2 regions of the Caldicellulosiruptor bescii DSM 6725 genome follow, and region 2 is predicted to be linked to the other one. Evidence: riboswitches for the same ligand, from Rfam matches in the RefSeq annotation. Region 2 holds a riboswitch; the other holds the start of a gene.
What was found. Region 2 has a riboswitch for cyclic di-AMP ahead of ATHE_RS09495 (C40 family peptidase). Riboswitches for the same ligand answer to the same signal wherever they lie in the genome.
Positions count from the first base shown of each region.

Region 1: linked by a shared signal. The riboswitch ahead of ATHE_RS11210 (beta/alpha barrel domain-containing protein) and the one ahead of ATHE_RS09495 (C40 family peptidase) in region 2 are both predicted to bind cyclic di-AMP.

Region 1 covers NC_012034.1:2,356,747-2,360,815, reverse strand. The annotation lists gene ATHE_RS11215 (L-ribulose-5-phosphate 4-epimerase) at 1-374, shown strand, start outside; gene ATHE_RS11210 (beta/alpha barrel domain-containing protein) at 458-1,816, opposite strand; cyclic di-AMP (ydaO/yuaA leader) riboswitch at 1,823-1,973, opposite strand; partial or broken gene ATHE_RS11205 (IS481 family transposase) at 2,207-3,073, shown strand; gene ATHE_RS11200 (hypothetical protein) at 3,467-4,069, shown strand, end outside.
Region 2 covers NC_012034.1:1,999,806-2,003,874, forward strand. The annotation lists gene ATHE_RS09490 (hypothetical protein) at 113-1,012, shown strand; gene ATHE_RS09495 (C40 family peptidase) at 1,080-2,039, opposite strand; cyclic di-AMP (ydaO/yuaA leader) riboswitch at 2,044-2,205, opposite strand; gene ATHE_RS09500 (lactate utilization protein) at 2,307-2,948, opposite strand; gene ATHE_RS09505 (ABC transporter ATP-binding protein) at 2,945-4,069, opposite strand, start outside.

The sequences.
Region 1 (4,069 bases), 360 kb from region 2:
CTGTTGTTCATACACATTCAAACTATGCAACAGCGTTTGCAGCCTTGGGTCAGCCAATAAAGGTGTATTTGACAGCAATTGCTGATGAGTTCGGCTGTGAGATTCCGTGCGGACCGTATGCTCAGATTGGTGGTGAGGACATAGGCAAGGTGATAGTTGAGTATATAGGAGAAAGTCCGGCAATTCTTCTTCAGAACCATGGAGTTTTTACGATAGGCAAGACAGTTGATGAGGCTGTAAAAGCGGCTGTTATGGTAGAAGATGTGGCAAAAACAGTGTTTATTGCAAAGATGATGGGCGAGCCTATCGAGATTCCGCTTGATGAGGTAAAAAGAGCTCATGAGAGGTACATGACAAAATATGGGCAAAAATAAAAAATTACTTTTCCCCCAGCACAAGAAAGGGTTGTTAATACAACATAAGGCTGCCGTTTTCATGTGGCAGCCTTGCTTGTCTTTTACAGTCCAAATATTCTGGTTACAACCTCTTTTAGCTCTTCATCACTTATTGATGTATTTCTTCCATTTTCATATTGACTGTCTACCCACTCTTTGACCTTCTGAACCCTTGGGTCTTTTTTGTCAACCTGAATGTCAATGCCGCTATCTTTGAAATACCTATTTATCCAGATTACAATTCCTGCAATGCCTGAGTATGCATCTATAATCACCTTAGGAGGCTTCCCCAGAATCTTTCCTGTATCAAATATATTGTAAATCTCCTCATCTTTCATAAGTCCATCTGCATGAATTCCAGCCCGTGTTGCGTTAAAGTTCTCACCAACAAAAGGCGTCATTGGAGGAATTTCATACCCGATTTCTTTTTTGAAATACTCAGCAATCTCAGATATTACAGCAACATTCATGCCATCTGCGCTGCCTCTTATCTGAATGTATTCCATCACCATTGCCTCTAATGGGGTGTTACCCGTGCGCTCACCTATTCCCAAAAGTGATGTGTTTACCATTGAAGCACCGTACAGCCATGCCATTGTTGAGTTTATGACTGCCTTGTAAAAATCGTTGTGACCGTGCCACTCAAGCCACTCAGATGGCACTTCACCATAGTTGACAATACCATAGATTATTTGAGGCACACTTCTTGGGAGAGCCACACCCGGTATTGGTGATCCAAGCCCCAGCGTGTCACAGGCTCTGATTTTCACAGGCATATTTGCCTCTTTTGAAAGTTTCATAAGCTCATTAATAAACGGCAAGACAAATCCGTAAAAATCAGCTCTTGTGATGTCTTCAAAATGGCAGCGTGGTATGATTCCTGCCTCTAAAGCTGCCGACACAATTTCTAAGTATTGCTTCATTGCTTGACTTCTTGTCATCTTTAATTTTTTGAAGATATGATAGTCAGAACATGAAACCAAAATTCCTGTTTCCTTGATACCAAGGTTCTTTACAATCTCAAAATCCTCTTTTTTTGCCCGAATCCAAGCGGTGACTTTTGGAAAATCATAACCTTTTTCTAAACACTTTAAAACTGCTTCTTTATCCTGTTTTGAGTACACAAAAAACTCTGTGTGAAGAATAACGCCACTCCCATTGTCAAGTTCATGTAAGTAGTCATAAATTCTACAAATTTGATCAACAGTGTACGGTGAGCGTGATTGCTGGCCGTCTCTGAAAGTTGTGTCTGTGATGTAAAGCCGCTCAGGAACATTCATTGGCACAATTCTGTGGTTGAAAACAAGCCTTGGTACCTCATTGTAAGGATAGATGTTCCTGAAAAGATTTGGCTCTTCAACATCCCTGAACTGATACTCAATCTCAAGAATGTGAGTCTTTTGATTAAATTTTACATTCATAAAAAACAAACCTCCCTTTCAAAGCTTCGGGGGTTAGCTGACGGGTTCGGGCAGAAAGGGACGTTTGCCCTACAAGGCAAAAATGCCTTGATTCACCCCAAAAAATGGGTCCCCCCTATCCTGTGCTTTTTACACAGGAATTCAGCTTTTTTGATATTGTGATAACATTATGATACCAAAGAAAAAGAGAACTATCAAGAGATTCAAATTAATATCCTCAAATAGGTATGCAGAATATTTACCACAGCGAAAAAATGTGCGAAAATACTAAGGAGAAGGTTATAAAAAGAATTGAGGTTACCTCTATCCTGACATGAATATAATTAAAAAGTGTAATATACCATTCAAAAGAAACATTCATAAACTACCAGGATGGGAGGGTAGCCTACTATGAATATTTATATCTCATATCACGAAATAACAATCTGCTCAAAAAAGCTAAAGAATTAATTCGAAAAGTAACAGACCGCGAATAACAAAAACGTATCAGAAACTGCTAAAATATTAGGTGTATCAAGAGCTACTATAAGAAGAGCAATTTACGGTCCTCTTGAGGATAAATCCAGAAAGCCTAAAACTTGTCCAAGAAAACTTTCTTCTGAACTTGAAAATCTCATTATTGAGGAATCTAAATGAACTGGTATGAAAATACAGACGTCTTTCACTTTATTTGTTCAGAAAATATGGGGTTAAAATAAGCGAAAACACAATAAAGTCTATTCTCAAAAGAAATGCTGTTACCTAAGAAAAACAAGGAAGACAAAAAAGAGAAATTGGCTTTATGTTTATATCCTTGGTTGCTTTGTGACTAAGAACACATAGTGTGAGAACCCTAATAAAAATCCGATTGGATAATGGAGAAGAATTTTGTTGAGGAAGTGAAAGAAAGTTAAAGGAAGTAGTATAAGATTCTGTCACTTTTGGGAGTAGAATTAAACCCTATTGTAACAAAAGCAAAAAACTTAATGGGTATAATTGAAAATTCACATCGAGCAGATGACGAATATTTTTTAATGATTCATGCTGAGAGATGCAAAAACAAGGAAGAATTTATTCAGAGAGCTCAAACGTGGCAGGATACGTGGAACTTTTTTAGACTTCATAATGGTAAAGGAATGAGTGGGAAGACACCATTTGAAAAATTCATAGATTCGAAGTCTTTGGTCTCCTCTCATTTTTTTCAGTATTCTGCGTTACTTCTCAAAGAGATTCTGAAAAAAAATGAGTACTTTTTATTATCATTTCTGTAATAAATAATGTGGCAAATGTGTCTTCACTGAGTGTGATTTTAAATTAAAAAAATTTCAGTCTATATTACTTTTGTTGGAAATTGAACCAAAGTAGAGTAAATAATTTTTATAGGAGAATATCAGAAAGAGAGAAGTGGCAAGGCACTAACAATTAAATAAAAAATGTTATTGGGTGTTTATCGCTTTATATTATAATTTTTACTAATAAGTCGGTTTTATGCTTACACAGAATAATTTGAACTTTCTCAAAATAACACTATTATCCTGTAAATATATAGTTGACAGAAAAAAAATAAGAGTTATACTTGAGAAGAGATATATGAGTTATTATTTTTTGTTATTCAAGAGATATATGAAAGTATTTAAGTAAACATTAAAGTGAGAGGAGATTAGAAATAAAATGGTTACATTTACAAAATCTAAAGAATATGATGGTACTCCAATAGAAGGATTTATCTACGTTAATGGTATGGAGAATATTGGTGCCAATCTGCTCGATAGTGCAGCATATGGGCGTGCATTTACAATTATTCCATTAATAGTTGGGAAAATATATGAATGTGAATTTTATGAGTGGAACTACAGTGGACAAGCAGTTCATATTGGTGTCGGAATTAAAAACGAAAGTACAACAACTCCTGCATCAATTACAATTCTTAAAAAAGATGTACGAACAGGTAGTGGTTGCGGACCTATAATGACTACAGCTTTTATGCAAAGCAATTTCAATATCCCACTGAATATCCCTCCTCGAATAACAAGTAATCCTACCCAAGGATTCACAGATTTATTATCTACTCTTGTATCTAGTACAACGCTTGTAAATGGACGAGTTCGTTTTAAGGTAAATTCAGGAGAAAAGTTGTTTTTAAAAGTTTATGTTGTTAAAGATCAACCTAATTGGGAAAAATATGCAGGTTGGACAAATTTAATTTCCGCGGAAGATTTAAAAAAAATAGATCCAGCTACTGGCCAACCTTATGATAAAAGTTTGTCTCAAACG
Region 2 (4,069 bases):
CAACTTTTTTGTTTTTTGATTTGTGAAAATACAACCTGATAAGGTATAATTTAATTATATTCTAACCCTGTATATTTTTCAAAATAAATTGAGAAGGGGGAAAAGGTTAAAAATGGTTGAGGTAAAAAAAGTCGAATATATGGGCTGGGAAAACTGTTATAAAATCTCTAACGGCAAAGTTGAAGCGATTGTCACAACAGATGTGGGTCCAAGAATAATTCATTTTTCATTTGAAGGTGACAAAAATGTCTTTTGCGTGGTAGAAGAACAGGCAGGAAAAGTTGGGGGTGATGAGTGGAGAATATATGGCGGAACAAGACTGTGGCACAGTCCGGAAGTTATTGAGCGCACATATTTCCCTGATAACCAAAAAATTGATTTTGAAATTGTTGAAAACGGTATAATTCTAAAACAGCCCACAGAAACCACTACATTTTTGCAAAAAACTATTGAACTTAAGTTTCACCCAACCGAACCAGAAGCTTATGTAACGTATAAAATCAAGAACAATGGTCTTTTTGAAGTTAAGTTCGCAATTTGGGCGCTTTCTGTAATGGCACCTGGTGGAGTTGAGGTCATGCCAATTCCAAAGATTGATACTGGACTTTTGCCAAGCTATTCTCTGGTCATGTGGCCATACACAAAACTTAACGACCACAGAGTCTTGTGGGGAGAGGATTTTATTATTCTAAAACAGGACAAAAACTGCAAGCCACCGTTTAAGATTGGATATCCAAATTTGGATGGATGGGCTTGTTATTTAAACGATGGAAACTTGTTTATAAAACAATACAAACACATAGACGGTGCAGAGTACCCTGACTTTGGATGTTCTTACGAAACATATACAACCGATTTCATGCTTGAGATGGAAACTTTAAGTCCACTTTACCTTGTTGCACCGGGCGAAGAAATTTCTCATAATGAGGTTTGGCAGCTCAAGAAAGTTGACGCTACCATTGAAAACGAGGAAGATGTCAAAAACCTGATTTTGCCTTTGATAAAAAAGTAAAAAGCACTTTTAAACTTGAAAGGGGCTTCTTCCTTTCTGATTTTCAGGAAAAAGCCCCTTTTTACTTTCATCTTATGACTCTTTTTGCCATCATAAAAAATCTTCCATAATATGAATTTAGGTCAGTTTCTGTTACACGTCCCCTTGCACTTGATGCATGAATGAACTTGCCACCGCCTAAATATATGCCAACATGATTTATATAATTTTTCCCGCCATCTGTGTCAAAGAAAAGCAAATCTCCCGGTTTAATTTCACTATATGAAACTCTCACACCATTTGTTTTTGCCATGTCAGCTGCTGTTCTTTCTAAATTTATTCCAAAGTTTTTGAACACAAACTGAACAAATCCTGAACAGTCAAAACCAGTTGATGGCGATGTTCCACCGTATGAGTATCTTATACCACGAAATCTTTGAGCAAACTCCAAAATTCTCTGTGCCAAGCTAAGATTTGTAAAAGTTTCTGCTTGACTTCTTTCAAACCCACCACGTGACACTGTTTTTGATACAAGCTGCGATGGCATCTTCAAAAGGTAATAAGCCATATATCCTACTGTGCCATCAAGCGTCTTTACCTTCACCCAGCCATTTTGTTCTCTTGACAGGACATACACCTTGCTACCATTTTTTAATGTCTTTAGCACCTTTGATGTGGTTGACATATCACTTCTTAAGCGCGCATTGTCTTTTAAAACTGTAGCTTGCGCAGCTTTAGCAGCCGTTTTTGCAACACTTGCCCTTGAAGTATTTGAAACTGCACTCCTTTTTTCATTTGTAATAGTTATGTAATCAGACTTTACATACCCAACAATTCCATCATACGAAATCTTTACCCATCCACCTGCATTTGACAAAACTTGGGCTTTAAACCCTTTGGGGAAAACTCCTAAAATCTTACTACTTGTTGAAGGTGCGCTTCTTATATTTATTGTAGATTTTGCCTGGGCTGACTGGGCAAAGACCTTTGCAGAAAAAAACATCAAAAAAATTCCAAGAATTATAGCTATTAAACTTTTTAGATTCATACAAAAACTCCCTTCTTGAGGCTTACGGGATTAGCTGACGGGTTCGGGACAAGAAGGCTATCCCTACGGCAAATTCTTTTTTGCCGATTCACCCCTGAATTACTTTGGTTCTCCCGCTGTCTGAGCAATTTTTACAATTTGCTCAGACATTCAGCCTATGAAGTTTATTATTTTGATGGTATTATTTTATTACAAGTAACTTTATTCTGTCAACCCTTTTTTACAGAATTGTTACACAAATATTTCTAAAATATTACAACACCATCTTTAAAAACCCATGTCTTCTTTGACAAGCACAACCTTGATTCTTCCTTTTGCAGGAGATCTTCTTGTTACAACAATATGGCTGCAGATGCACTCAAAACTTAAACAATCATGGCATTTTCCATCCTGAGTACATGGTGTGTTTCGAGAAAGTCTTTTTGAGTTCATAGGAGATGCTATGTTCCTTACCCTCAGCAAACCTTGCTCTTCGTTTAAAACAAGCTTGTTCTTACCGGCAATCACTATTACATTTTTAGGACCAAAAAGAAGCGCTGCAAGTCTGTTGCCATTTCCATCTATGTTTATGAGTTTTCCGTCAAGTGTTATTGCGTTTGTTGACATAAGATAGTAGTCAGCCCAGAAAGATTTTCTGTAAATCTCACCAAGCTCCTCAGGTGTTATACCTTCTTTGTATCTGTCCAAAAAGTTGTAATTGCCATTTCTCAGAAAATCTATCACACCACACTCAAAAAGTGTCATCGACCCGCCACAAGATACCACACTGCCTTTTGAAATGAGCTTTTCTAAAAGAGGCACAACATCTTCTTTTTTCTCGATAACAAAACATTCAAAGTTTCTTGCTTCCAAGTTTTTCTTTACAGTTTCAAAGTTTGTATCTATCCACCATGCCTTGTGTGGATTCATTTTAAATCACCCCTTGACATTTTATCGTTTGTCTCTTTTAAGATATAATCTTGCAAGCTCTCAATGCTTGAAAAAACTAACGCTTTTTCCCTCAAGCAATTGTAAAGTTTAGTTGCCAAACCACCTGTGAAATCACGTTTTGAAATATCCTCTTCTTCAATTATACAAAGATGATTAGCAAATTTAAGTGCCTCTAAGTTTTTTAAGTTTTGAACACCAAATGGAATGTTGCACAGCACACACAGGTCTGCTTTCTTGATAAGCTGAATGTTTTCGATGTACTCTTTTTCTCCAATTGGCATAAAAGGTTTTGTAAAAACTGTATAGATGGAAAAAAGTTGAGCTGTTTCAAAGTCTGTATCGTTTGTGGAAAGAACACCTGTTGTCACCCTGCATCCCATTTCAATTAGCATCTTATAAAGAAGCTGTGCACTTCCACCTCCTGATACAACATGTACATGAAAAGTTTTTGGAACGTCTGTCTGGATAAGCTCTATGTCAAATATACCGAAAGGATTTTTGTAAACAACTGCATCAACTTCATATACTTTTCTTATATTCTCCTGAGTTAAAACCTCATCAGGTCTTCCAATATCCACAACTCTGCCATCTTTCATCATAATGATGCTATCACACACTTTTGCTGCCATCTTCAGATTATGAATTGCCATTATGACTATCTTCCCAGAAAACGCTTCTTCTCTTACAAGCCTAAGTATCTTTTCCTGATGAGAGATGTCTAAATTTGAGTTCGGCTCGTCCAAAAGTAAAACTTTAGTATCCTGAGCAAGTACACGAGCAAAAGAAGTTCTTTGCCTCTCACCACCTGATATCCTTAATATGCTCGAAAATTTTTTACTGGAAAGTTCAACCTGTTTTATTTTCTTCTCTGCAATTGTTCTACTTTCTTTGCTGTTTAAAAATTTACTCTTTTCATAAGGAAATCTCCCCATCATAACAACATCAAGGACTGTAAAAGGAAAGTTTGAAAATACATGTTGTGGCATATACGAGATATGCTTAGCCCTTTCTATATCAGAAAGTTGGCTAAGCTGCATATTATCAAAATAGATTTTTCCTTCAAAAATTTTGACAAGTCCTGCTAAAGCCTTTATCAGTGT